3 regions of the Sphingobium sp. RS1 genome follow, and region 1 is predicted to be linked to each of the others. Evidence: riboswitches for the same ligand, from Rfam matches in the RefSeq annotation. Region 1 holds a riboswitch; each other region holds the start of a gene.
The links. A riboswitch is a leader RNA that binds a small molecule or an ion and turns the genes downstream of it on or off. The one in region 1 is predicted to bind cobalamin.

Region 1 (9,659 bases):
ATGCCGCGCCGGACGGCACGCCGACCATGCATATCGGCGGCTTCGTGCGGGGGAAGGGCAAGTTCGTCGTCACCGACTATGTGCCGACCGACGAGAAGACCGGGCCGCGCTTCCCGTTATTGCTGACGACGGGCCGAATCCTCAGCCATTATAATGTCGGTGCGCAGACGCGGCGGACGGCGAACACCGCCTGGCACCCGGAGGACCGGCTGGAAATGCATCCGAGCGATGCCGACAACCGGGGCCTGAAGGATGGCGACTGGGTGACGCTGCGCAGCCGGGCCGGGGAGACGACCCTGCGCGCGCTGGTGACGGAACGGGTGGCGCCGGGCGTCGTCTATACGACCTTCCACCATCCCGAGACGCAGGCCAATGTCATCACCACCGACTATTCGGACTGGGCCACCAATTGCCCGGAATATAAGGTGACGGCGGTGCAGGTGATGGCCAGCAACGGGCCGAGCGACTGGCAGCAGGACTATGCCGAGCAGGCCCGCAACAGCCGCCGCATTGCGCCGCTGGAAGCGGCGGAATAGGCGGAGCATATGAGCGACGACGCGCATGTCATGTCGACCACGGATCGGCTGATCTATATGGCGCACCAGATTGCCCGCAACATGGCGATGATGGGCGAGGCGAAGGCGACGGAAGCGCTCGCCGAACATCTGGCCCGCTTTTGGGATCCGCGGATGAAGACGCAGATCATCGCGATCGCGCAGGATCAGCCTGAACGACTGTCGCCAACGGTGGCTGCCGCCGTCGCCCGAATGGCGCAGGGCAGGCCGGCGTCCGATGTCGATGCGACGCAGTTCAACGCGGTGGACCAGGCGGGCCATTGCGACGCCGGTTGAGCGGCAGGCCATCCACCGCTAGGCCATGATGATGGATGAGCCTGCCTCCAGTTCCCTGACATTCGATCGTTTGACGCCCGACGGCGCCACGCAGGCGATCGACCGACCGTTGGCGGAGGAAGTGCCGGTCGCGATCGAATATAATGGCGCGGGCTATGCCGTGCTGATGGCGACGCCGGCAGATATCGGTGATCTGGTGCAGGGGTTCAGCCTGGCCGAGCGACTGGTGGGCCGGGACGATGCGCTGCTGGACGTGGATGTGCATGATACCGGTGCAGGGGTCATCGCCCGCGCGACATTGCCGCCGCATCGCACCGATGGGCTGCTGGAGCGGGTGCGGCATCGTGCGTCGGATTCTTCCTGCGGGCTGTGCGGGATCGAGAATCTGGAGCAGGCGATCCGGCCGCTGCCGCGCGTGACGACGACGTCGCAGGCGGACCGGGCGGCCATCTTCCGCGCGCTGGCGGATTTGCGGGATCATCAGCCGTTGAATGGCGCGACTGGGGCAGCGCATGCGGCGGCGTGGGTGGGCGCGGACGGGGCGATCCGGCTGGTGCGGGAGGATGTCGGGCGGCACAATGCGTTTGACAAGCTGATCGGCGCGATGGCGCGGATGGGTGCGGGCTGGGATGGCGGTTTTGCGCTGCTGTCGTCGCGCTGCTCCTATGAACTGGTGGAGAAGGCGGTGCTGGCCGATTGCCCGCTGCTGGTCACCATTTCCGCGCCGACCCGGCTGGCGGCGGAGCGGGCCGAGGCGGCGGGGTTGCTGCTGGTCGTGCTGGCGCGGTCCGACGCGCTGTTGCTGCGGGGACACAGCGACCGGATCTAAACCCGCGCCCGCTTGGCAGCGTCCCCGCTTTCCCTTATGGCGCGCGGCGTGGGGAGGTTTGGCTTTCCTGCAATATGATCGCGCCGGTGCCCGGTAACGGGTTAATCGGGAATGTGGTGCGGGCGTGCAAGTGCCCTAATCCACGGCTGTCCCTGCAACTGTAAGCGGATAGCGCGATGCACTGGCCCCCAACAAGGGCAACCACTGGAGCGATCCGGGAAGGTGTGCATCGTGCTGCGACCCGCGAGCCAGGAGACCGGCCGGCGCATGGTCGCTCTGCTTTGGTCCAGGGGATGGTCGGGGCACGGTGGTTTTTCCGTCGAGCGACGCCATGCGGCCGGGGCCGCATCGGGCCGCGGACGGGACATGGCGTCATCCCTTCGCGACCCGACCGCTGTCAGGCGGACGCCCCAGCCAACGTCGCTGTGACGCTTGAGGGGCAATGATAATGTTGAAATATGGACTTTCGCTCGTAGCATTGATGGCCGCGAACTCCGCCTTTGCGCAGACGGATGACGAGATCGTCGTGACCGCTGCCGGCATCGAACAGTCGCGCGACGAGGTCGGGCAGGCGATCACCATCATCGACGCGGATACGATCAGGACGCGGCAGGCGATCGACGTGGTGGACCTGCTGGCGACGACGCCGGGCGTGCGGTTCAACCGCAACGGCACCGTCGGCGCGCAGACCGGCGTGTCGCTGCGCGGCGCCGAAACGACCCAGACTCTGGTGCTGATCGACGGGGTGAAGGTGAACGATCCCAGCGGCATCGGTGACGGCTATGATTTCGGCCCGCTGCTGACCGGCAATATCCGCCGGATCGAAGTGCTGCGCGGGTCCAACTCGGTGGTGCATGGCAGCCAGGCGATTGGCGGCGTGGTCAACATCATGACCGGCGTGCCGGCCGAAGGCTTCGGCGCCAATGCGTCGGCCGAATACGGCTATGCCGACACGTTCAGTGCCAAGGCGGATGTGTCCGGCACGGCTGGCATCGCGTCGGGTGGCGTGGGCGCGGCCTATTTTCGCACCGACGGCATTTCGTCGGCGGCCAATGGTACGGAGCGGGACGGCACCGAGAATATCGCCGCCAATGCGCGGGTGAAGTTGGCCTTTTCGGACAATCTGAGCCTCGACCTGCGCGGCTATTATATCCATGCCGATCTGGATGTGGATGGCTTCCCGGCGCCGACCTATGCGCTGGCGGATACGCCCGAAGTGGCCATCACCGATCAATATGTCGGCTATGCCGGCCTCAATCTGGCGCTGCTGGACGGCAAGCTGACCAATCGCGCGGCGGTCACCTGGATGCGCAATGATCGCGATTATTATTCGGCGCGCGGCGCGGATGTCGATTACGGCTATTCGGGCACCAATTTGCGCTTCGAATATGAAGGCGTCTATGCGCCGGTCGATCAGGCCAAGCTGGTCTTCGGTTATGAGCATGAACGGCCGGACTATGATTATTTCGGCTTTGGCAGCACGACGAGTGCGAAGATCAACATCGACAGCGTCTATGCGCTGGCGATCGTGAAGCCCTTCACCGGCCTGGCCGTCACCGGCGGTCTGCGCCATGACGATCACAGCCAGTTCGGCGGCGCGACCACCGTTGGCGCCAACGCCAATTATTCGCCCAATGGCGGCGCCACCAATGTGCGGTTGAGCTATGGCGAGGGGTTCAAGGCGCCCTCGCTCTATCAGCTTTATGATAGCTGGAGCGGTAATGCGGCGCTGACCCCCGAACGGTCGAAAAGCTATGATATCGGCTTCGACCAGAGCCTCGACGGGGGGCGGGCTGTGCTGTCGGTCACGGCTTTCCAGCGCGATACCCGCAACCAGATCAATTATGATAATGACACGTTCCGCTACGGCAATCTGGACCGCACCCGTGCCAAGGGCGTGGAAGCCTCGATCGCGCTGAAGCCGGTGGACGCGCTGACCGTGACGGGCAGCTATAGCTATGTCGACGCGCGTGACCGGTCGGCCGGGTCGGCCAATTTCGGCAATCGCCTGGCCCGCCGCGCGGCCAATGCGGTGAGCGTGTCGGCCGACTATGTCTGGCCGTTCGGCCTGTCGACCGGCGCGACCATCACGATGGTCGGCGACAGTTTCGACAATGCGGCGAACACGCGCCGGCTCGACGGCTATGCGCTGGCGGGCGTGCGGGCGTCCTTCCCTGTGGGCGATCATCTGGAAGTCTATGGCCGCGTCGACAATCTGACCGATGAGAATTACCAGACGGCCTATGGCTATGGCACCTATGGCCGCGCGGCCTATGGTGGCGTGCGTGTCCGCTTCTGAGGGCTTTTGGCCGGGGTCAGCGCGGCGCGTTCAGGCGCGCCGTGATGGCCCTTGCCGCCTGCACATAGGCTGGGCCGCCGCACACGGTCCAGCTTTGCGGCAGGCTGATGCGCGGGATGGTGCGCAGCGCGGGATGGTGCAGCATTTCCGTGCCCTGATCGACCACATGGTCGGTCGCACTTTCCACGATCAGCCAGTCGGGCCGGGCGGCGACCATTTCCTCCAGCGATATCTGCGCCAGCATCGGCTTGCCGAGCCGGGCAGCGAGATGGGTGAGGCCAGTGCGATGCATGAGATCGTCGATCAATGTGCCGGTGCCGGTCATATAGCCGCGCCGCTGATAATAGGCCGCCACCTTGCCACGGCGAGTGCGGGGCAGGGCGGCAAGATCGCGGTTCATCCGCGCGATCAGCGCCTCGCCCCGGTCGGCATGCCCCACGGCGCGCGCGACCTGCCGGATCTGGTCGAGGATCGCGCCATAGCTTTCCGCGCTGGCGAGGCCGAGCGTGCGCCAGTCGCCCGGCGGCGCGCCAGCGACCTTATCGGGCCCGATCGGATAGCCCAGGATCAGGTCGGGCTGGATCGCCAGCACCTCCTCCAATGGACGCCGCAGCGTGCGGAAAGTGCGCGCCTTGTCCGCCGCGGCCGACAAGGCCGGGTCGCGGGCATTGCTGCTGAGCGCGGCGATCTGGTTCGGGTCGGCCAGCGCGAGCAGATATTGATCGGCGCAGACATTGAGCGAGACGATCCGGCGCGGTGGCGCGGGTGCAGCGCCGCCGAGCGCGAACAGGGCGGTTGCCGCAAGGATCATCCGGCCGATCATTCCCATCGCCTTAACAAGCACAGGCAAGGAGGCAAGCCATGAGCGCACGCCGCCATCATCCCCTGTTGATTCCCGGCCTGTCGCTGATCCTGATCGGTGCGGCCTTTGGCTCCATATTTCTGGGTGCGGTGACGATCAGCCCGGCCCGCATCATGGCGGTGCTGACCGGCGGCGGCGACATGATCGCGCGCACCATCATTCTGGACCTGCGATTGCCGCGCATGCTGCTGGGCCTGCTGGTCGGCGCGATGCTGGGCGTGGCAGGCGCTTCGTTGCAAGGCTATTTGCGCAATCCGCTGGCCGAGCCGTCCGTGCTGGGCGCGTCCAATTCGGCGGCGTTGGGGGCGGTGTGTGCGCTCTATTTCGGGCTGTCCGAACTGCATCCGCTGGCTTTGCCATTGCTGGCGATCGTGGGCGGAGCGATCGCGATCCTGACTTTGTTCCTGCTGTCGGGATCGGCGGAAAGCCCGTTGACGCTGATCCTGGCGGGTATCGCTGTGTCGACGCTGGCGGGGGCGGGGATCAGCCTGGCACTCAACCTGTCGTCCAATCCCTTTGCGGCGATGGAAATCATGAGCTGGCTGTTGGGGAGCCTGGAAAATCGCAGTTACGACCATGTCTGGATAGCGCTGCCCTGTGTCGTCGTTGGCGCGGCGCTGCTGGTGGCGGACGGGCGGACGCTGGACGCGCTGACTTTGGGCGAGGAAGGCGCGCAGGCGCTGGGCGTCAACCTGTCGGCAGCGCGGCTGCGCATGATGCTGGGCGTGGCGATCGGCGTGGGCGGCGCGGTGGCGGTGTCGGGATCGATCGGCTTCATCGGCCTGATCGTGCCGCATCTGGTGCGGCCGCTGACCGACCGGTCGCCCTCGGCCGTGCTGCTGCCTTCGCTGCTGGGCGGGGCGGCGCTGCTGACGCTGGCGGATATCGGCGTTCGGCTGATCCCGTCGACCAACGAACTGAAGCTGGGCGTGGTGACGGCGTTGCTGGGCGTCCCGGTCTTCCTTGTCCATCTGATGCGGGAGCGGCGGCTATGGTGACGATTGTTGCGGACGGGCTGTCGGTCCGGCTGGGGCGCCATGCGGCAGTTAGGGATGTCGGCGTGACGCTGGCGCCGGGAACGCTGGTGGGGGTGATCGGTCCCAATGGCGCGGGCAAGTCGACGCTGATCCGCGCGCTGCTGGGGCTGGTGAAGCCGCAAGTCGGGCGGGTGCAGATGGACGGGCGCGATGTCGCCGGGCTGGATCGGCAGACGATCGCGCGGTCCGTCGCCTATTTGCCGCAGGGGCAGACGCTGCACTGGCCGCTGGGCGTCGAGCGGCTGGTGGCGCTGGGGCGGTTGCCGCATCTGGGGCCGCTGTCGCGCCTGTCGGCGGCGGACGAGGCGGTGATCGAGGCGGCGATGGCGCGGGCCGATGTGCTGCATCTGAAAGGCCGGGTCGCGACCGAATTGTCGGGCGGGGAACGGGCGCGGGTGCTGCTGGCGCGGGCGCTGGCGGTGGGCGCGCCAGCGCTGATCGCCGACGAGCCGCTCGCCGCGCTTGATCCGGGGCATCAGATCGATGTGATGGACCTGCTGCGGGCCGAGGCGCGGGATGGCGCGCTGGTCGTCACGGTGCTGCACGACCTGGGCATGGCGGCGCGTTATTGCGACCGGCTGCTGCTGATGGACGGTGGCGCGTTGGTGGCTGACGGTGCGCCGATGGATGTGCTGACGCCTGACATGCTGGCGCGGGTCTACGGCGTGACCGCGCGGATCGAGCGGGACGGGGACGTGCCGCTGATCCTGCCGGTGGGGAGAGTCAGGAGTGGCACCTAGAGCGAGATGATTGCATTTTGATCCGTTCGTTTCGAGCGTAGGCGAGAAACGATAAGTGCGGCGCTAGCTGCTTCTCGACTTCGCTCGAAGCGAACGGAATGAGGTGAATTGACCGGGAGCTATCCCGCGTCTGGTCAGTTACTCGCCGAAGCCGCGCGGGGCGGGGTCGATCACGGCGATGGCGCCAGCGCCTACTTCGCCGACTTCCAGCGCGCGTTCGGCAACGCCCGCGCGGTTGAAGCGGAAGGCGCCGTCGATGCCGGAAAAGCCGCCGGCATCGCGCAGCCGGGCCGCCGGGAAGGGCGTGCCGGGCTTCCAGTCCTGCGCGATGCGCACGGTCAGCAGCACCGAATCATAGCCAAGCGAGGACAGGCGGAAGGGCGCGCTGCCGTAGCGGGCGCGATATTTGTTGGCGAGCTGGCGATAGAGCGTGTCCGATACGCTGGCGAACCAGGCGCCGCGCAGGATCGGGCTGGCGGCGAGCGAGGCGTCGGTGTTCCACAGTTCCGTGCCCAGCAGGCGCGCGGTGGCGCCGCCATTTTTCCGCACTATCGGCGCGACCTGAAGCGCAACCCGGCCGCTATCGGCGATCAGCAGCGCGTCATAGCTGGACGAGGCCTGCAATTTCTTCACTGCGGCCGTGATCGAGGCGGGCGAGCGGTCGAAGGTCTGCATCGACACGACCGTGCCGCCGGCCTGCTCGACCGCGCGCAGCATGGCGTTGCCGGCGCGTTCGCCATAGACGCCGCGCGGCACCAGTGCGCCGAAGCGGGTCAGGCCCTTGTCCTTGGCATAATCGACGACGCGGTCGATCGACTGGGCGGTGTTGTAGCCCAGCACATAGACGCCGCTGCCCGCAATGCTGGCATCGTTGGAGAAGCTGATGACCGGCACATTGGCGCGCGCCGCGATCGGCCCGATGATGCGGGCATCCTCCGCCAGTAGGGGGCCAAGGATCAGGCGGTTGCCGTCGGCCAGCGCCTTGTTCACCGCCGCCGCCGCACCCAGCGCCGTGTCATAGGTGGTGATGCGGACCCGATCGGTCCTGGTATCCAGCAGCGCCAGCGTGGTGGCATTGGCGATCGACTGGCCCACGCCCGCATTGTTGCCGGTCATCGGCACCAGCAAAGCGACGCGATGGCGCGCCGTATCGGTCGGCAGGCCCTGTACCACTTCCGGGCCGGTCGGCTGGGCGGGGCCGGTGGGCGCGACTGGCCCCGGCCCCTTGGGCACGATCGACTGACAGGCGGCGAGGAACAGGGCGGCGCCCATGAAGGCGATCCGTGCGCCCCTTTTTGCGGCGGCGAACATGTTTGCTTGCCGGGGGGCATCCGTCTCTGTCATCTGGCGTCCTTATGGAAACTGAACCTTCAGGGCTTGAACCCGGGCTTTATATCGTTGCGGGGCCGATCGGCAACCTCGGAGACCTTACGCCGCGTGGTGCGGAAGTCCTGCGGCTGGCCGATGTGGTCGCCGTGGAAGATACACGGGTGAGCGCACGGCTGCTGCGCCATGCCGGGTCGGACCGGCCGATGGTCCCCTATCACGACCATAGCGCCGAAAATGTGCGGCAGCGGCTGATCGAGCGGATGGCGAGCGAATCGGTCGCTTTGCTGTCCGACGCGGGAACGCCGCTGATTTCCGATCCCGGATATAAGCTGGTGCGCGATGCGCGGGCGGCGGGGCGCAAGATCACGACATTGCCCGGACCCAGTGCGGCGATTGCGGCGTTGACGCTGTCGGGCCTGCCGACCGATCGTTTCCTGTTCATGGGCTTTTTGCCGAGCAAGGCGAAAGCGCGGGGCGATGCGCTGGACGAGGTGGCGGCGCTGCGGGCCACTTTGGTCTTCTACGAAAGCGGACCGCGCCTGTCGGACAGTCTGGCGTCGATGGCCGCGCATCTGGGCGACCGGGAGGCGGCGGTGAGCCGCGAGATCAGCAAGGCCTATGAGGAGACGGCGACGGGGACGTTGACGCAATTGTCCGCCCGCTATGCCGATGCGCCGCCCAAGGGGGAGATCGTTGTGATCGTCGGCCCGCCCGGTGAGGCGCCGCCCGCCAGCGCGGAGGATGCCGACGCGGCGCTGCTGGAGGCGATGGCGCGGCTGCCGGTGTCGAAGGCTGCGGGTGAGGTCGCCAAGAAGCTGGGGCTGGACCGCCGGACGCTCTACGACCGGGCGATGGAATTGAAGGGGTGAAGAGAGAGGCGGCGGAGAAGCGGGGGCGACAGGCCGAACGCATCGCCGCCTGGTGGCTGCGCCTGAAGGGCTGGCAGATTGTAGGCCGGCGGATGCGCACGCCGGCGGGCGAGGTCGATCTGGTCGCGCGGCGGGGCAGCATGATCGCCTTTGTCGAGGTGAAGGCGCGGGGGAGCGCGGCGGAACTGGATCTGGCGATCGACGAACGAAGGCTGGCGCGGGTCGCCGCGGCGGCGGAAATCCTGTGGCATGAACTGGCGAAACCGGGCGATGACATGCGAATCGACGTCATCCTCCTTGCGCCGGGCCGCGCGCCACGCCATCTGGCGAACGTCTGGCATGGGGGGTGAGCATATGCCCCATCAATCTATCCCGTTCGTGTCGAGCGCAGTCGAGAAACCGGAAGCGCAGTTCTGGCCACTTCTCGACTAGGCTCGAAGCGAACGGCTGTTGTTAGCGGAAGGCTTCTAGATGACCCAACTCAACCCCCTGACCGTTGCCGTGCAGATGGACCCCATGGAGGGGATCAAGATCGGGGGCGATTCGACCTTTCACATCATGCTGGCGGCGCAGGCGCGGGGGCACCGACTCTATCATTATCTGGCGCCCGACCTGACCTTCCGCGACGGCCGCGTGCTGGCCAAGGCGCGCCCGGTGAAAGTGCAGAAGGTACAGGGCGACCATTTCGCGTTCGGCGAATGGGAAGTGCTGGACCTCGGCCGGGACGTCGATGTCGTGTGGATGCGGCAGGACCCGCCCTTTGACCTCAGTTACATCACCGCCACGCATTTGCTGGAGCGGGTGCAGGCAGAGACATTGGTGGTGAATGATCCCGCCAGCGTC
Region 2 (9,659 bases), on a different contig from region 1:
ATCTGCAACAAGACATGGCATCATGCAAGCGAGAGGACGCATGGGGAAGATCATCATTTCAGGCGCTTCGGGTTCGTTCGGCCGGGCTGCGGCGGAACTGCTGCTGGAAAAGGTCGCGCCGCAGGACGCGATATTGCTGACCCGCACCCCGGCCAGGCTGGCCGACCTCGCAGCGCGTGGGGCCGACGTCCGCTTCGCCGATTTCGACGATCCCGCCAGCCTCCCCGCCGCCATGGCCGGCGGGGAAAGGATGCTGCTCATCAGCACGGCGCGCGTCGGCACGCGTGTCGGTCAGCATCGAAATGCGGTGGAGGCGGCGGTCGCGTCCGGCGTCCGGCATATCGTCTACACCTCGATCATCGCCGCCGACGCGCCCGGCAATCCGGCGATCGTCAAGAACGACCACCGCGCGACCGAGGAGATTATCGAAGCCTCCGGCGCAGCATGGACTCACTTGCGCGACAGCCAATATGCCGAGGCGATTGCCGGGCCGATGACGATCCCCGCCTTGATGTTCGGCGGCAAGCCCGACAATTGCGGGGACGGTCCGGTCGCCTTCGTCAGCCGCGACGATTGTGTCGCGACGGCTGTCGGCGTGCTGACCCAGCCAGGCCATGAGAATAAAGCCTATGTGCTGACCGGCCCCGACCTCATCACCATTCCGCAGGCGATGGCGCTGGCCAGCGAACTGGCCGGTAAGCCGATCGTGGTGGAAGCCGTCAATGACGAGGCGATGTTCGCCTATTTCGATTCGCTCGGCGCACCGCGTCACGCCTCCGACATCATTCCTGACGGGCCAATCCCCTGGTCCAGCGACGACATGGTCACCTTCGGCCAGTCCATCCGCGAAGGCTATTTTGCACAGAGGACGGACTGGGTGGAAAAGATCACCGGCCGCAAGCCCAAAAGCCTGCGCGACGTGATGCTGGCGCACAAGGAAAGCTGGCCCCTGTGATGAACTGCATGAAGAAGTCATTGCTGATCATAGCTGGTCTGCTTGCGCTGTCGTCCTGCAGCGGTCGCGGACCGGGTGGCGCAAGCGGTGCGGGCGACGACTGGCCCTATACCGGCGGCGATGTCTGGGGCAGCCATCATTCGCGCCTGACCGATATCGACAAGGGCAATGTCGGCAAGCTCGGCCTCGCCTGGTCTTATGACCTCAACACCAACCGCGTGCAGGAAGCGACGCCGGTGGTGGTCGATGGCGTCATGTACACCAGCGGCAATCTCGGCCGCGTCTATGCGCTCGACGCAGCGAGCGGCAAGCCGCTCTGGACCTTCGAGCCGGAGGTGGACATGCAGGCGAACCGGTCCGCCTGCTGCGATCAGGCCAATCGTGGCGTGGCCGTCGCCAATGGCAAGGTGATGGTCGGCGCGCTCGACGGCATGCTCTACGCGCTCGACGCCAAGAGCGGGAAAATCCTGTGGAAAGTCGACACCGTGGTCGATCATAGCCGCGGCTATACCAGCACGGGCGCGCCCGAAGTGGCGGGCGATCTCGTCATCCTCGGCAATGCCGGCGCGGAATATGACACGCGCGGCTATGTCACCGCCTATCGCATCGCCGACGGCACGCAGGCCTGGCGCTTCTACACCGTCCCGCACGATCCGGCCAAGGGTCCGCAGGAGGACAAGGCGCTCGACACCGCGCTCAAGACCTGGGACGCCAAAAGCCGCTGGGATATCGGCGGCGGCGGCACCGTATGGGACGCGATCAACTATGATCCCAAGTTCGGCACCGTCTATATCGGTGTCGGCAATGGCGGCCCCTATTCGATCGCCACGCGCTCGCCCAAGGGCGGCACCAACCTCTATCTCTCTTCCATCGTCGCGCTCGACGCCAAGAGCGGCGCGGTCAAATGGCATTATCAGGAAACGCCCGGCGACAGCTGGGACTTCACCGCCACGCAGCCGATGGTGCTGACCGAGATGGAGGTGGACGGGCAGGTCCGCCCGGTCATCCTCCATTCCCCCAAGAACGGCTATCTCTTCGTGCTGGATCGCGAAACCGGCAAGCCGTTGCGCGTCAATCCGCTGGTGCGCACCAACTGGACGAAGGGTTTCGACAAGAATGGCGTGCCGCAGATGACGCCGGACCGCACCGATTTCTGGAACGGACCGCGTCTCATCTTCCCGGCCTCGGCCGGCGCGCGCAACTGGTATCCCGCCGCCTATGACGCCGAACGCAAAAGCTATTATGCCTCGGTGCTGGACATGGGGAACCTGATGTTCACCGTGCCGCCCGGCACGCCTGCCGAAGCGCGCCGGCCCAAGGCGCTGAACGTCCAGACGACGCTTATCTTCACTCCGCAATTGCAGGCGGTGCTGCCCACCCTGCCGCCCGCGATCCGGGAACAGGTGGAAAAGCTGCCCGAAATGCAGTGGGTGAAGGAAAAGCCTTATTCTTCCGAGTTGCGCGCCATCGACCCGCTGACCGGCAAGGCGCGTTGGTCGGTCCCGACCGAGGGGTGGCAGGACCGGATGGGCATGCTCTCCACCGCGTCGGGCCTGATCGTCCATGGCACGATCGGCGGCAAGCTGATCGTCCGCGATGCCGACACTGGCAAGCGCATCAAGGAAATCGACACCGGCAGTTCGATCATGGCCGCGCCCATGACCTACCGGGTGAAGGGCGTGCAATATATCGCGGTCGCGACTGGTTTCGGCGGCGGCGGCTGGGGCTATGTGCCGCGCTATTCGGCCGCCTATCGTAACGGCAATGCCAACCGCATCCTGGTGTTCAAGCTGGACGGCGGTCCGGTGCCGCAGCCCACACCCCTGCCGCCGCTGGAACCGGCCGAGGCGCCACCCGCGCAAAAGCCCGGCGTGACGCCCGCCACCATTGCGAAGGGGCAGGCGCTCTTCTTCCAGAATTGCGCCATCTGCCACAGCAACCAGTTGCGCTCCACCGCGCCGGATTTGCGCCGGATGCAGCCAGGCACGCATGATGTCTTCAACCAGATCGTGCGAGATGGGCTGCTGCTCCCCAACGGCATGCCGCGCTGGGACGACCTGCTGAGCGTCGAGGATGTCGACGCCATCCACGCCTGGCTGATCGCCGAGCAGGGGCCGCTGCGCGAACGCGAACTGAAGCTGAAAGCCGCCGGCAAGCCGATCGACGCGCCCAGCGCCGCCATCATGTCCAATTTCTAGGAACGACCATGGAAGACACCGACATCATCGTCGTGGGCGGCGGATCGGCCGGGTCCGCGATGACCGGGCGGCTGGCCGAAGCGGGCCTGTCCGTCACCCTGATCGAGGCTGGCGGGACCGACCGGCATATGCGCTCGCGCATCCCCGCGCTGACCAGCGCCATCGTCCAGAACCCGGCCTATGACTGGTGCCATCAGGTCGAGCCGGACCCGTCTCTGGGTGGCCGGGCGGATATCTGGCCGGCGGGCAAGATGCTGGGCGGCGGCAGTGCCTTGAACGGTATGATGTTCATTCGCGGTCATCGCTGGGACTATGATGAATGGGCGCGGCAGGGCGCGGCAGGCTGGGACTATGAGGCGGTCCTGCCCTATTTCCGCCGGATGGAGGATAATGAGCGCGGCGCCGACACATGGCGTGGCACGGGAGGTCCGATCGCCGTGTCGGAAGGCCGCGCGCGCTATCCGATCACCGACCAGTGGATCGCCGCGGCGCAGGCAGCGGGCATCCCCCGCTCGCACGATCTCAACGGCGAACATGCCGAGGGTGTCGATTATGTGCAAGTTTCGCAGCGACGCGGCGAGCGTTGTTCGGCAGCGCGCGGCTATCTGCACGATCGACGGGGCGGCAAAGCGCCCAATGTCCTGCTGGAAGCGCAACTGCTGCGCATCCTGATCGAGCAGGGCCGTGCGATCGGCATCGTCTATTGGCAGGATGGCGTCGAAAAAACGCTGCGCGCGCGGTATGGCGTGGTGCTGAGCGCCGGCTCGATGAACACGCCGCGCCTCCTCATGCTCTCTGGTATCGGTCCGGCCGATCATCTGCGCGCCCATGGCATTGCCGTGGTGCGTGACCTTCCGGGGGTCGGCGCCAATCTTCAGGACCATGTCGGCACCCATGTCGTGAACGAAGTCGATGTGCGCACGCTCAATAGTGATGCGCAAGGCTTGCGAGGGGCATGGCAACTGCTGCGCTATGCCCTTGCACGGCGCGGCGCGCTAACCACCGCGATCGGCCATGCCCAGGCTTTCGTGAAGAGCCGGCCGGATCTCCCCGCCCCCAATCTCCAGATCAGCTTCGCCGCCTTCGCCTTCGACTTCGATGAGCAGGGCCGGTTGATGCTGCGCAAGACGCCATCCGTCTCCACCTTGGTCGGGTTGATGCGCCCCAGTCATCGCGGCCGCATCAGTCTGCGCTCCGCCGATCCGTTTGCGCCGCCGAAAATCGAGCATCGCCAACTTGGCAGCGACGATGATATCGACCAGATCGTAGAGGGCATCGGCATCGCCCGCGCCATCCTCAATGAAACACCGATCGCAACCCATATAAAGAGCGAATTGCGCCCCGGCGCGGCGCTGATCGATCCGCAGCAATTGCGCGGCTATGTCCGCATGGCGTCGATCCCGCTCTACCATCCGGTCGGCACGGCGAAGATGGGCCGGACAGATGATCCACAGGCGGTGGTCGACTCCGATCTCGCCGTCATCGGCATCGACGGGTTGTGGGTGGCGGACGCCTCCGTCATGCCGACCCTGCCGGCGGGCAACACCAATGCCACCGCGATCATGATCGGCGACAAGGGCGCGGACCATGTGCTGAAAAAGCTCCGTCGCAACTGAGGCGCTGGCGGCGAGCCGGCGGCTTTGCCACAAGGCGGGCATGAAACTGAGTCGTGACGCGATTGTCGATGAAGCGATCGCCCTGCTGCAGCAAGAGGGGCTGGAGGCTGTGTCGCTCCGCAATGTTGCAGCGCGCCTCGATGCAAAGGCGCCCTCGCTCGCCCGCCATGTCGGCGACAAGCAGAATCTGCTGGCGCTAATGTCGACCCGCCTGTTCTTCGAGGCGCTGGCCGATGTGGCGCCGGGTGGACCGTGGACGGACTGGATGGTTCGTTTCGGGCAGGCGCTCTGGCGCAAGCAGCGCGCGACCCGCGATGCGGCCATGCTGATCGCCGCTGCGCCGGCGCATGTCGGTTCGATCGAGGCCATCGCCGATCATCTAGGCGCGCACATCAGGGCGATGGGTCTGTCCCCGCAACGCGGCATGATGATCCAGTCGGCGGTGCAGGCCTTGATTACCGGCTGGACCGGCTTTGCCACCGGTCCTCAGGGGAGCGACATCGCCCGACTGGTGGAGATCGACGCTGCCGTCGATGCCAGCCTGATCGCGCTGGTGCAGGGTTTTGCCTCGGGGAACGACAGTCTGTGACGCTGGGCAGAGGGCTCGTCATTGGCGCCCCGGCTTCGGGTGCTGGCAAGACGATGGTGACGATCGGCCTGCAACGCGCCTTCGCCGATCGCGGCATCGCCGTTCAGGGCGCCAAATGCGGCCCGGACTATATCGACCCGGCCTTTCATGCCGCCGCCACCGGGAGGCCCTCGATCAATCTGGACGGCTTCGCCATGGCGCCGGCCATGCTGGGCGGGCTGGCCGCGCACGCCGCATCAACTGTCCAACTCGTTGTCGCAGAAGGTGCGATGGGCCTGTATGACCGCGCACGCGCACAGGGGCAGTCGGGCGCTTCTGCCGATATGGCGCGCTTGCTCGGCTGGCCGATGCTGCTGGTCGTGGATGCCCGCGCTGCGGCGCAGACGGTGGCGGCGGTCGCCCATGGCTGTGCAACCTTTCCCGGCGCACCGGCCATTGCCGGGGTCATTGCAAACCGCGTCGCCAGCCCGCGCCATCGCCGCATGATAGAGGATGGCTTTGCACGCATCGGCCTGCCCCTGCTGGGCGCGATTTCAACGGATGACGGTCTGGCCATGCCGTCCCGTCATCTGGGGCTGGTGCAGGCGGGCGAGACGGAGGCACTGGACGCGCGGATCGCGGCGATCGCGGAACGGGTGGCGGCGCAATGCGATCTGGATGCGATCCAGGCAGCGGCGGGAGCAACGATGGATGTCCCGGCGCAGAACCCCAATATCCGCCCGCCTGGACAGCGAATCGCCATCGCCCGCGACGCGGCTTTCAGCTTTTTTTACCCCCATATGGCGCACTGGTGGCGATCGGCCGGGGCAGAACTGCACTTCTTCTCGCCACTGGCGGATGAAGCGCCGCCGGCCCATTGCGATGCCTGCTGGCTGCCGGGGGGGTATCCGGAACTCCATGCCGGACGGATCGCCGCCAATCACAACTTTCTGACGGGCCTTCGCGCCTTCGCGCAAAGTCGACCGGTCCATGGGGAATGCGGTGGCTACATGGTGCTGGGCCGCACGCTGGAGGATGGTGATGGCGCCGTGCACGCAATGGCGGGCTTGTTGCCGCTGGATAGCAGCTTTGCGCGTCGGCGCATGACCCTGGGCTATCGCCACGCCCGCTTGCGACAGGACAGCAGCTTCGCCGCTGCCGGGCAGGCACTGCTGGGCCATGAATTCCATTATGCCAGCATCACTGCCAGCGACGGCGAAGCACTGGCCGACATGGCCGATGCCGAAGGCCAGCCGCTCGCGCCGGCTGGCCACCGTGCAGGCCAGGTAACCGGCGGCTTCTTCCACTTGATCGCCTGACCCGACTCGATTAGGGCGGCCATTGCGTCAGGTTCCCCGCAAGGGGATCAAAAGGGAACGGGGTTCAAGACCCCGGCTGCCCCTGCAACTGTGAGCGGCGAGCCATCGAGGCACAGGCCATTGGGATGAACATCCCGAGAAGGCGCTTCGAAACGGCATGGACCCGCAAGCCAGGAGACCTGCCTGTCGCGGTCGTTCTTCGTCCGGACAGGGTGTGCCGGTCGAACGAGGATATCCTCGCGCAACGACAAGCTGACCGTGCGGGTTCGCGCGGTGGCGATGTCGTGCGCCCTGATGCCCGGCACCGCTGCCGTGTCGCGTCCGCCCGGTCCTGTCACAGGCTGGGGGATTATCATGCACTGGATTTCAAAGAGCGGACTTTTCATTCTGGCGGGCCTGTCCATCCCGGGCTTCTCGACCCCGGCCTTGGCCGAGGATGCGGGCGACGTGATCGTGACCGCGCTGCGCCAGCCGCAGGCGATCGAGCAGGTTGCATCGAGCATCACGGTGCTCGACAAGGCGGCGATCGACGCGGCGCAGGCTTTGACGGTATCGGACCTTTTGATCCGCACGCCCGGCGTCAGCTTCACCCGCAATGGCGGCTATGGCACGGCGACGTCGATCCGCATTCGCGGCGCAGAGGCAGACCAGACCGTGCTGGTGGTCGACGGCGTCAAGCTGGCCGATCCCTCCTCTACCGGCGGTGGCTATAATTTCGCGACGCTGATGACCGGCGACATCGACCGGATCGAGATATTGCGCGGGCCGCAGTCGATTCTCTGGGGCAGCCAGGCCATTGGCGGCGTCGTCAATGTCGTGACTGCCCGTGCCGAGCGGCCTATCGAAGGCAGCTTCGACATCGAGGCGGGATCACGCGATACCGTCAGTGCCCGCGCTGCGCTGGGTGGCCGGCAGGGCGCGGTCGACTGGCAGATCGCCAGCAGCCGCTTCACGACGGAAGGCATTTCCGCGATCAGCCCGCGCTATGGTGCGAAGGAGAAGGACGGCTACACCAATGGCACGCTCAACGGCCGGCTGGGGGTCGCGCTCGCACCGGGCATATCGGTTGATATGCGCGGCTATTATGCCAAGGGCCGCACTGATATCGACAGCGCCGGCACTGTGCCGGACAGCCCCGAATATTCGGAAGTTGAGGAATGGATCGGCTATGCCGGCCTTAATGCCGATCTGTTCGGCGGCGGGCTGCACAACCGCCTGTCCTTCAGCCGCAGCGAGACGGTACGTGACAATATCAACCCGTCACGCAAGCTGCGGCAGTTGAGCTTCGCTGCGAAGGGCGAAACCAACCGCTACGAATATCAGGGCGTACTGACGATCGCGCAAGGCTGGACCGCGACCTTCGGGGCGGAGCGGGAGGAGCAGCGGATGCGCACCGCCTCACCTTCCGACAATCTCGCCGCCTATGCGACGATCCGCGGATCGGCCGATATCGACAGCCTCTACGCGCAACTCAATGTCGAGCCGCTGGCCGGGCTGACGCTCAATGGCGGCGTGCGCTACGATCATCATTCGACCTTCGGCGGCAATAGCGTCTTCGGCGCGGGCGCAGCCTGGGCACTGGCCAAGGACAGCACGATCCTGCGTGCCAGCTATGGCGAGGGATTCAAGGCGCCAACCCTCTATCAGCTCTATAGCGACTATGGAAACACGGCTTTGGTCCCGGAAAAGTCGCATGGCTGGGATGCCGGCATCGAACAGCATCTGTTCGACCATGGCCTGATCCTGTCGGCGACCTGGTTCGACCGCAGCACCGACAATCTCATCACCTATAATGGCTGCCCCACGACCAACCGGCCCGCGCTTTGCTACGCGCCCGGCACGACCACGCCGCGCTTTGGCTATTATGCCAATGTCCAGCGCAGCGAGGCGCATGGACTGGAACTGGCCGGGATCGCCCATGTCGGTCGATTGACGCTCGACGGCAATTATAGCTGGGTGTCGGGGGAGGACCGGTCACCCGGCCTCAACTACGGCAACCAGCTGGCGCGGCGTCCGCGCCATGCGGCCAATGGCACGGCGCGCTACGACTGGGCCTTCGGCCTCAGCACGGCTGTCACGGTCCGCTGGTCGGGCAAGGCGCTGGATACCGCGCGTACCAGCGCAACGGTCGCACCCTTTGTGAATGCGGCCTACACGCTGGTCGATCTGCGCGCCGAAATGCCGGTGCTGGGGAAGCTGACCCTGTTCGGCCGGGTCGAGAATCTGTTCGACGAATATTATGAAACCGCCCGCCGCTACGGTCAGCTGGGTCGTAGCATCCATGCCGGCTTGCGGGCGCGGTTCTGATCCCGACTGACATCCCCTATGACAAGGAGCGCACGACCATGGAGAGCCTGTCCCCCGCCACCGCCCGCCATCTCTGGGTCGGATTGATGACATTGGCCAGCACAGTGACGACGCTGGCGCTGGCCTGCGCCACGCCTTTTCCCGCGCTGGCGGCCGTCGCCGCGCTGTATGTCCGGCGGCAGGAGGGCATCATCCTGATGCTTGCCGCCTGGGCAGTGTCGCAGGGGGTCGGCTATTGCATGCTAGGTTATGAGATGACCGGTGAGAACGGCGTCTGGGCCGTGACCATGGCGCTGGCCGCGATCGCCGCGCTGCTGGGCGCGGACGGGGTGGCCGGGCGGTTGGCTGGTGCGCGTTCCACGCTCCGCCTGGTTGCGGCCTATGGCACGGCCTTTGTCTTGTTCAAGCTGGTGGTCCTGGTTGGCGCTTTCCTGCTCGACTCTGGCTGGGCGGCCTTTGCGCCGGATATCATGGCACGGCAGTTTGTGCGCTACGCCATGATCCTGGCAGGGCTGCTGGTCCTGCAAAATCTGATTGATCGCAGCGGCTTGCTGCGTCGTTCGGTGGTTGCCTGATGCTGCGCGCGGTCGAGGATAGCCCGGCGGTGGTGGTATGCAGCAGCTGCCGCCATTCGCCGGAGGCGCGAGAGGATGCGGAGGGCGTGCGTGGCGGCGCTCGGCTGGCGGAGGCTTTGCG
Region 3 (9,659 bases), 200 kb from region 1:
GCCGCGCCGACCAGCAGCGTGTCTACCGGCAGCATTGCCAACGTGCTGGGCGACTATGGCAACTTCAACGCGCCGCGCACCTACGGCGTGGAAGCCAGCTTCAAATTCTGATCTTTCAGGACTATATCCTGGTCTGAACCGGTGTGGCGGACATCCGCCACGCCGGTTTTTTATGCGGGAAAGGTCATGACGATGCGCAGGCCCGGCTCCGCATCCTCCAGCGTCAACTTGCCCCGATGCAGCCGCACGATCGCGTCGGCCAGCGGCAGGCCAAGCCCATATCCCCCGCCATTGCGGCTGGCATCGGCCCGGCCGAAACGCCGCATTACCAATGATCGCTGCTCGGCCGGGATGCCGGGACCATTGTCGGCGATCGCCAGCCTGATCCCTCCGCTGCCCCGCTCCAGCGATAGCCGGACATCCGCGCCCGCCGGCGTATGGCGCACCGCATTTTCCAGCAGATTGACCAGCATTTGCGACAGCAACTGACGGTCGCCCTCCAGCCGTACCGGCTCGTTCAGAATGATAGCGATGCGCTGGTCCCGTTCCGCCGCCAGCGGCCGGACCATCTCGACCATTTCCTCGGTCAGCCTCTCCAGCGCAATCGACTGGAAGCCAGCCCGACGCGCGCCACTCTCTATTTCCGCGATGCGCAGCATGGCTGCGAACATGGCGAGCAGATCGTCCGCTTGCCCGATCGCGCGTTGCAGTGCATCCCGCACAGGCTCCGCCGCCGGCTGTCGCTCCAGCAATGCCAGTTCATTGCGTAGCCGCGCCAGTGGCGTGCGCATGTCGTGCGAGATGTCGTTCGATACGTTTCGCACTTCGGCCATCAGTTGCCCCATGCGATCCAGCATGCGGTTGAGCACGGCCGCCTGCTGGTCGAATTCTCCACCGTCCCCTGCCAACGGCACCCGGCGGGCGATATCTCCGTCGATGATTGATTCCGCCGTCGTGCGCATCTGTTCGATTCGCTCGCCGATCAGGCGCCGAAACAGCAGAAGACCGGCCAGCACCACAATCACGATCGCACCGAATCCGGCGATATAGATGCGCCGGCGCATCGCGAAATAATCGTCAATCGGCTCGGTTTCGGCGAACACCGCCAGCCGCACCCCCTGCCCCAGGTCGCGGACCAGCACCCGTCCGGCGCTCAGTCCCTCGATCCGGTCGCGCCGGTCGAGCGAGGAAAAGCCCAGCGGCAATGGCCGGGTGAAGCGGACATTGCCAGCGATCCGCCGCCCCTGCGCATCGGTCAGCAACATGCCAAGGTCCGCCGTGTCGCGTTGCCGCGCCATCAGGGTGATGCGCTCCTGCCATTCGTCCCGGTCGAATGCAGCGCCGATCGGGGCGATGGCATGGCTTTCCGCCTCGACCCGCTCGTCCACCAGCGCGATGACCATCGACAAGGTCGCAAAGAAGGTGCCGAGTCCCGCCGCCATCGTCACGGTCAGGAACAGGGCGAGAAAGGCGATGGTCAGCCCGCGCAGCGATTGCGGACGCCATGTCATGCGCGCAGCAGATAGCCCATGCCGCGCTGCGTGCTGATCGGATCGTCACCATGTTCGGTCAGCTTGACTCGCAAATGGCGGATATGGGCATCGACCAGATTGGTCGTCGGCATGAAGTCCAGACCCCAGATGCGCTCGATCAGCATCGGCCGGGTCACGATCGAGCCGGCATCGCGTGCCAGTTCCAGCAGCAGCTTGAATTCGGTCTGCGACAGGTTGAGCGGTCGGCCGTTGCGCCAGGCACGCAAGCGGGACGGGCTGATCGTGATATCCCCCGCGCTCACCGTGTCGGATGGCTGGTCATTGGTACGACGTGCGCGGACCAGCGCGTTCAGCCGCGCATTCAATTCCAGCGGATCGACCGGCTTTACGACATAATCGTCAGCGCCGGCCTCAAATCCCTCGACCTTGTCGAACACCTGCCCCAGCGCGGTCAGCATCAGCACCGGGACATGCATCCCCCCTTCGCGCAACTGGCGCAGCACCGTGACGCCGTCGACGCCCGGCATCATCCAGTCGAGGATGACGACATCGAACGCCTTCTGGCCGATGATCGCCAGCGCCGCCAGCCCATCATCCGCCGTTTCCACCTGATGCCCGAACTGCGACAATTGCTCGGCCAGTTGCCGTTGCAGCGGCTTGTCATCCTCGACCAGAAATATCTGCATGGCCATGTCTGCGTCGAGCCCGTTTCCACCCTATTTTCAAAGGTGAGAAGATAATGCCGTCGCCGGTCGATGGCCATAGCTAAGAGCGCGCTGCCATAGTCAGCTAGGCCTGTCTGAGCGCCTGTTCCGCCCAACGGCCAAAGACGATTCCGATCGTCGCCCACAGCACGGCCTGGCTGGCGATCGACGCGATGCGGAAATTCCATAACAGGGTCGCCGGGAAATCGGCCGGCACCTCATTGATGGCCGGCAGCAGATATTGGCCGATGCCCACGACCAGCCCGTAGACACCGACGGCGAGCAACGTCGCGTCAAGCGGGCGCAAGGATCGCAGCAGCGCGGTGCGGACATGGGCGGCGATCACCGCCGCCGCAATCGACAGGCCGGTCATCATGAAATAGGCGGCGGTGCGAATGCCCACCGTTTCATGCTGGCCCACGGCCGGCGGGGTCTGGGGATATTTGATCCCCGGCACGATCACGATCAGCAGGAAGGCGAGACCGGCGAGCAGCAGCGCGAAACTGCGCGGCCCCACACGGCCGAACCGACCATAGCCATAGGCGAAGACCAGCGCGAATATGCCGCCCACCGCCGCGCCATAGAGGGCGAGCGCCGTGAACAGGCCCGCCCCCTTCTGCGTGTCGCGACTGACCAGTTCCGGCTCACCACCCGGCGCCGGGGCATGATGCGCGGCATGCGACGCCTCATAACCGATCGCCAGATCGATCTGCGGTTCAGCGATCGCGCGCGCGACCAGCGTGGCAAGCAGGGCCGCGAGGATGCCGGCCAGCATCCCGCGCCACAATAATGTCCGGGTCATGACCGGGCGTCAGTGGCAGGGAAAGCCGAGCAGGTGCCGGCCGTCATGCACATATTCATGCACATACATGCCGTCGAACAGAGCGAAGGCGCCCTGTTCGGTGCTGACGAAATAGAGGAAGATGAGCGCGATCAACGTGCCCAGCACGGCCCAGGGCGCGATATCCGCGATCGGAATGGCGGCATCGCCGCGTACGGGGATGAAAGGATCGTCGAACAGAACGGCGCTAATCGCCATGGCCTGATACTCCTGCACGGGATTGCGCGTCCCCGGGATATTGTCGCAGTCCGGGAGGAAGGTCTGGCTCTCGACGTCGGCAATCGACGGCGATAACAGTGGCGCGACCGCGCCGGAATTGCACCGGCTTCTTCATCCTGAACGATCCGTCCTTTAGGCTGAGCGAAGGGATGGCGTCAATCATCTGCTGGAGGCCGTGCTGACGACATCGCTGCTGCTGCTCTGCGCCGGTGCGACGCGCTCCAGCCGGCAGGGGGGCTTTCCCGCCCCTGGCGAATCGCTGGACGATCACGGCCGGCGCGATGCCGCCGCGCTCGCCCTACCGACCCACTTTCGCGAGATAGTGGAGGTCAGCCCTTGCCTCTCCGCCATCGAAACGGCGCAGGCGATGGGCGTCACCCCCCTGCCCCAGCCGGCATTGCGCGACGTCAGCCATGGCCGCTGGGCCGGGCGCAGCTTCACCCGGCTATCGGCGGAGGAACCCGATGCTCTTGCGCAATGGCTGGCCGATCCGGCGCGGGGCAGCCCGGACGGCGAGAGCCTGCATGGCTGCCAGTTGCGCATCGGTGTCTGGCTCGATGCCCTTGCCGGCACGAGCGCGCGCATCTGCGCCTTGTCCCATCCTATGCCGATCCGTGCTGCCATCGCCCATGCGCTCGACATGCCACTACATGCCAGTCTCGGGATCGACATCGCCCCGCTGTCGCGCACGATGCTGTCCTTCAACGGCCGCTGGCGGCTACAGAGCCTCACCCCTTTGTGAAAAGAGTTGCGGACCGGCATTGCCGTCTCTATCCGCAATCCCGTCCATGCATCTTATGATGCGCGGGCGAAAAGATCGCGCCGGTGCCTCGCAAGAGGCTTAAAATGGGAACGCGGTGCGGACGGCGAGAAGCCGTCCTAATCCGAGGCTGTCCCTGCAACTGTAAGTGGCGAGCGCGATACACAAAAGCGGCGGGGCAAGGCGCCCCGTGCCGCAGCCACTGGGCCGGACGCTGCAACATGCGAGGCCCGGGAAGGCCGTGTATCAAGCGATGACCCATGAGCCAGGAGACCTGCCGGCGTCTGGTCGCTCTTGCTTTGGTCCAGGGGATGACCGGGGCACGGTCCAACCCGTCTGAGCGACGAACGAAGCGGCAGGGGCCGCACGATGCGCGAGGCCGGCTGTCCTGATGCGGGCGCCCGACCGCTCCCGCGCATCGGCCGTTCGCGAACGGTACGTCCCTGCCTCGTTGTTTTGAGGCGCGCGACAAGGGACAAGATCATGAGCAAAGTGCCAACCACCGTCATCACCGGCTTTCTGGGCGCGGGCAAGACCACGCTGATCCGCCATCTGCTGCAAAATGCCCAAGGGCGCCGGCTGGCGCTGGTCATCAACGAGTTCGGCGATGTCGGCGTCGATGGCGAACTGGTGAAGGGCTGCAATGACGCGGCTTGCCCGGAAGAGGATATTGTCGAGCTGGCCAATGGCTGCATCTGCTGCACCGTGGCCGACGATTTCCTGCCGACCATGCAGAAGCTGCTCGACCGGCCCAATCCGCCCGAACATATCATCATCGAAACCAGCGGCCTCGCTTTGCCCAAGCCGCTGGTCAAGGCGTTCCAGTGGCCCGATATCCGCACCCGCGCCACGGTGGACGGGGTAATCGCGCTGATCGACGCGGACGCGGTGGCGGCCGGCCGCTTCGCCACGGATGAGGCGGCGCTGGCGGCGGCGCGCGCGGCGGACCCGAACCTCGATCATGACAGCCCGTTGGAGGAGTTGTTCGAGGAACAGCTGGTCTGTGCCGACATGGTGGTGCTGAACAAGACCGACCTTGTCGACGCCGATACGCTGATCGCGGTCGAAGCGCAGGTGAAGGCGGAAACCCGCCCCGGCGTGGCGATCATCCACAGCGCGCAGGGGGCAGTCGATCCCGGCGCGCTGCTGGGCCTCACCGCTGCCGCTGAGGATGATCTGGATGCCCGCCCATCACATATCGACGGGATGGAGGAGCATGACCATGATGATTTCGACAGCTTCACCCTGTCGGGCGGCGACATTGCCAACGTCGATGCGCTGATCGCGCAGTTGAACGCGACCATCGCCGCGCACGACATTTTGCGCATCAAGGGCATGGTGGCGGTAGCGGGCAAGCCCTCGCGGCTGGTGGTGCAGGCGGTCGGCCCGCGCATCCAGCATTATTTCGACCGTGGCTGGAAGGCGGACGAAGTCCGGCGCACCCAGTTGGTCGTGATCGGCCAGAAGGGGCTGGATCACGCCGCAATCGAGGATGCACTGAAGCCGGTCATCGGCTGATGCATCTTCTGTCCGCCACGCCCGGCACGATCTCCAATGGCGAGGAGGCGATCGACCTCGACCAGTCGCCAGGCGATATCGTGATTCTGACGGTGGCGGACAGCGAACTGGCCTGTTTCGCCAAGGCGGCGGCGCGCCTGATCGACGAGGCGCCGGCAGCCGGCGCGCCCAGCGTGCGCCTCGCCAATCTGCTCCAGCTGCGGCACCCCTATTCGGTCGACCTCTATGTCGAAAAGGTGATCGCCCACGCAAAATTCGTCTGCGTCATCCTGCTCGGCGGCAAAAGCTACTGGCCCTATGGCATAGACGAGATCGCACAGCTGGCGCGGGAGCGGGGCATCGCCTTCGCCGCGATCGCCGACGGGCGGGAGGATGATCCCGCGCTCGACCGGGCATCGACCGTGCCGGCCGACCTGATCGCCCGGCTGCGCGACTATCTGCGGCAGGGCGGCATGGCCAATGCGCTGGGCTTCCTGCGAACCGCCGCGCGCACGATCGGGCGGGATGCGGGCATGCCCGATGATCCGGTGCCGGTGGCAGATGCGGGCCTGTATCTGCCGGGCATCGATCGCCCTGCACTGTCGGACCTGCGCGCGCGCTGGAAACCGGATGCGCCGGTCGCCTGCCTGATCTTCTACCGCGCGTTGATGGTGGCCGGGACGCTGGACGCAGTCGATGCGATGATCGCGGCACTGGAGGCGCGCGGCTTCAATGTCGTGCCGGTTCATGTCCGGGCCTTGCGCGAGCCTTTTGCGATGGACTGGCTGACGGGCGTGTTGGCGCAGGTGCGGCCGGACGTGATCCTGAACGTGACCAGCTTTGCTGCCTCCACCTCGTCTGAACCCCGCACGCCGAGCGTGCTGGAGCAGGCCGATTGCCCGATCCTCCAACTGGCCTTTGCCGGCGTCGAGGAAAGCGAATGGCAGGATGCTGCACGCGGCCTTGGCCCGCGCGACCTGGCCATGAATGTCGTGCTGCCCGAAGTGGACGGGCGCATCTTCACCCGCGCCGTCGCCTTCAAGGCGGCCGAGCGGTTCGATCATCTGACCCAGTGCGGCATCATCGTCCCGCGCGTGGCGCCCGGCCGCGTCGCCTTCGTCGCCGACTTGGCCGCGAACTGGGCGCGGTTGCGCCGGACCCCGGTGGACGAACGGCGGGTGGCGCTGGTGCTGGCCAATTATCCCAATCGCGACGGGCGGATCGGCAATGGCGTGGGGCTGGATACGCCGGCCAGCGCGGCGGCCATCCTCGCCGGACTGGCGGCAGCGGGCTATGCTATTGGCCATGCGCCCACGAGCGGCGTGGGGCTGATGCGCCTGCTGACCGGTGGCGTCACCAATGCGCTCGATTCGCTCGATCGACCCGGTGAGGTCGCGCTGTCGCTGACCGACTATCGTGCCGCTTTCGCCACCATTCCGGCAGTAGCGCGCGCCGCCATGCTGGAGCGCTGGGGAGATCCGCAGGCCGATCCCTTTGTACGCGACGGTGCCTTTCGTCTGGCGGTACACAGATTTGGCCATATCGCCCTCGCCGTCCAGCCGGCGCGCGGTTACAATATCGACCCCAAGGCCAGCTATCACGATCCCGCGCTGCCGCCGCCACACGCTTATCTGGCCTTTCACATCTGGCTGGACCGGCATTTCGGCGCGCAGGCGGTGGTGCATGTCGGCAAGCATGGCAATCTGGAATGGCTGCCGGGCAAGGCGGTGTCCTTGTCGGAGTCCTGTTTCCCGGAAATCTGCGCCGGACCGGTGCCGCAACTCTATCCCTTCATCGTCAATGATCCGGGGGAAGGCACGCAGGCGAAGCGGCGGATCGGCGCGGTGATCGTGGACCATCTCACCCCGCCGCTGACCCGCGCCGAAACCTATGGGCCACTCAAGCAGCTCGAAGCGCTGGTCGACGAATATTATCTCGCCGCTGGCATGGACCCGCGCAGGCTCAACCGGCTGCGCCGCGACATTATCGACCTCGCCCGCAGTCAGGGGCTGGACAAGGATGCGGACGCGCAGGGCGATGACGAGGACGCGCTGTCGGCGATCGACAATTATCTCTGCGAACTGAAGGAATTGCAGATTCGTGACGGGCTGCACGTCTTCGGCCGGTCGCCGGAGGGGCGGTTGCGGCGCGACCTGCTGATCGCGCTCGCACGGACGCCGCGCGGATATGATCATGGCGGGCAGGCGTCGCTGCTGCGGGCAATGGCGCAGGATCTGGGGCTCGACTTCGATCCGCTCGATTGCCGGATGGGGGATCGCTGGACCGGGGTGCGGCCGGACGCGCTGGCAGGCGTGTCGGACGAACCCTGGCGCACCCATGGCGATATGGTGGAACGGCTGGAGTTGCTGGCGGCAACGCTGGTGGACAGCGATCAGCGGCCGGCGTGGGGAAAGGCGACGGCCAGCGTGCTGGACATGATCGCCGGCGATCTCGCGCCCCGCATCGATGCCTGCGGCGAGCGGGAAATGGCGGCGCTGCTGCGCGGCCTCAATGGGCGTTTCGTCATGCCCGGCCCATCCGGCGCGCCCACGCGCGGGCGGCCCGATGTGCTGCCGACCGGGCGCAATTTCTTTTCGATCGATACCCGCGCCGTGCCCACCGCCGTCGCCTGGGAATTGGGCAGGAAATCGGCGCAGTTGCTGGTCGACGATTATTTCCAGCGGCAGGGCGACTATCCCCGCGCCATGGCGCTGTCCGCCTGGGGCACGGCGAACATGCGCACGGGTGGCGATGATATTGCGCAGGCGCTGGCATTGATGGGCGTGCGGCCGCGCTGGGACTGGACATCCGGCCGGGTCGTCGGGTTCGAGATGATGACCCTGGCGGAACTGGGCCGGCCGCGCGTAGACGTAACCTTGCGCGTGTCGGGCTTCTTCCGCGATGCCTTCCCCGAACAGATGGACCTGATCGACAGCGCCGCCCGCGCCGTGATGGCGCTGGACGAGCCGGAAGAGGATAATCCTGCCGCCGCCCGCCACCGGCGCGAAACGGCCGCGTTGCTGGAACAGGGGCAGGAAGCCGCCACCGCCGCCCGGCGTGCGGGCGCGCGGGTCTTCGGGTCGAAGCCTGGCGCCTATGGTGCGGGGTTGCAGGCGATGATCGACGAAAGACTGTGGCACAGCCGTGCCGACCTGGCCGATGTCTATCTCGACTGGGGCAGCTATGCCTATGGTGCCGGGGTGGAGGGTGACGCCGAACGCAGCCTGTTCGCCACGCGGCTTGGCCAGGCGGACGCGGTCGTCCAGAATCAGGATAATCGCGAGCATGACCTGCTGGACAGCGACGATTATTATCAGTTCGAAGGCGGCATCGCCGCGGCGGTCGAACATCTGAAGGGCGCAAGGCCGGTCAGCTACCATAATAACCATAGCCGCCCCGAACGCCCGGTCATCCGCACGCTGGAGGATGAAATCGGCCGCATCGTGCGCGGGCGCGTGACCAATCCCAAATGGATCGCCGGGGTCATGCGCCACGGCTACAAGGGCGCGTTCGAGATCGCCGCGTCCGTCGATTATCTCTTCGCCTTCGCCGCCACCACCCATGCGGTGCGCGACCATCATTTCGACGCCGTCCACGCCGCCTTCATCGAGGATGAGGCCGTGCGCGCCTTCATGGCGGATGCCAATCCCGCCGCGCTACGCGAAACTGCCGCGCGCCTGAACGAGGCGCTGGAGCGCGGCCTGTGGAAACCCAAGTCCAACAGTGCGGGCCTGCTGCTCGCCAGCCTTTTGATTTAACGCGTTTTCTTAACCAGCAGATGAAGCCATCTGCTTGGAAAACGCTCTAGCAGGAGCATGAAGATGGTGGAACGCACCGAGGAACAGCATAAGGCCAAGATGCAGAAAAAGCAGGCCGCGCATGACCGCATCATCGCCGGCAAGACGGTGGAGAAGGGTCTGCTGATCGTCCATACCGGCAAGGGCAAGGGCAAGACCACGGCCGCGCTCGGCATGGTGGTCCGCGCCATCGGCCATGGCAAGAAGGTCGGCATCGTCCAGTTCGTGAAGGGGGCGATGACCACCGGCGAAAGGCAAGTTTTCGACGCTTTCCCCGATCAGGTCGAATTCAAGCCGATGGGTGAAGGCTTCACCTGGAACACGCAGGACCGCAGCCGCGATATCGCG

Region 2: another riboswitch for cobalamin. It lies ahead of ACNHGR_RS23130 (TonB-dependent receptor plug domain-containing protein); the one in region 1 lies ahead of ACNHGR_RS17355 (TonB-dependent receptor plug domain-containing protein).
Region 3: another riboswitch for cobalamin. It lies ahead of cobW (cobalamin biosynthesis protein CobW); the one in region 1 lies ahead of ACNHGR_RS17355 (TonB-dependent receptor plug domain-containing protein).

The regions. Positions count from the first base shown of each region.
Region 1 covers NZ_JBLZXE010000002.1:3,186,821-3,196,479, forward strand. Annotated here, with positions in the region: gene fdhF (formate dehydrogenase subunit alpha) at 1-536, shown strand, start outside; gene ACNHGR_RS17345 (formate dehydrogenase subunit delta) at 546-851, shown strand; gene fdhD (formate dehydrogenase accessory sulfurtransferase FdhD) at 880-1,680, shown strand; cobalamin riboswitch at 1,748-1,959, shown strand; gene ACNHGR_RS17355 (TonB-dependent receptor plug domain-containing protein) at 2,129-3,979, shown strand; gene ACNHGR_RS17360 (ABC transporter substrate-binding protein) at 3,996-4,790, opposite strand; gene ACNHGR_RS17365 (FecCD family ABC transporter permease) at 4,841-5,839, shown strand; gene ACNHGR_RS17370 (ABC transporter ATP-binding protein) at 5,833-6,618, shown strand; gene ACNHGR_RS17375 (penicillin-binding protein activator) at 6,757-7,962, opposite strand; gene rsmI (16S rRNA (cytidine(1402)-2'-O)-methyltransferase) at 7,974-8,816, shown strand; gene ACNHGR_RS17385 (YraN family protein) at 8,813-9,166, shown strand; gene gshB (glutathione synthase) at 9,288-9,659, shown strand, end outside.
Region 2 covers NZ_JBLZXE010000003.1:703,991-713,649, forward strand. Annotated here, with positions in the region: gene ACNHGR_RS23105 (SDR family oxidoreductase) at 41-955, shown strand; gene ACNHGR_RS23110 (PQQ-dependent dehydrogenase, methanol/ethanol family) at 964-3,153, shown strand; gene ACNHGR_RS23115 (GMC family oxidoreductase) at 3,162-4,769, shown strand; gene ACNHGR_RS23120 (TetR/AcrR family transcriptional regulator) at 4,810-5,358, shown strand; gene ACNHGR_RS23125 (cobyrinate a,c-diamide synthase) at 5,361-6,656, shown strand; cobalamin riboswitch at 6,669-6,857, shown strand; gene ACNHGR_RS23130 (TonB-dependent receptor plug domain-containing protein) at 7,011-8,963, shown strand; gene ACNHGR_RS23135 (hypothetical protein) at 9,002-9,538, shown strand; gene ACNHGR_RS23140 (DUF1636 domain-containing protein) at 9,538-9,659, shown strand, end outside.
Region 3 covers NZ_JBLZXE010000002.1:2,984,124-2,993,782, reverse strand. Annotated here, with positions in the region: gene ACNHGR_RS16415 (TonB-dependent receptor) at 1-111, shown strand, start outside; gene ACNHGR_RS16410 (sensor histidine kinase) at 171-1,511, opposite strand; gene ACNHGR_RS16405 (response regulator transcription factor) at 1,508-2,179, opposite strand; gene ACNHGR_RS16400 (CbtA family protein) at 2,283-2,999, opposite strand; gene ACNHGR_RS16395 (CbtB domain-containing protein) at 3,009-3,236, opposite strand; gene ACNHGR_RS16390 (histidine phosphatase family protein) at 3,433-3,999, shown strand; cobalamin riboswitch at 4,069-4,313, shown strand; gene cobW (cobalamin biosynthesis protein CobW) at 4,501-5,535, shown strand; gene cobN (cobaltochelatase subunit CobN) at 5,535-9,272, shown strand; gene cobO (cob(I)yrinic acid a,c-diamide adenosyltransferase) at 9,336-9,659, shown strand, end outside.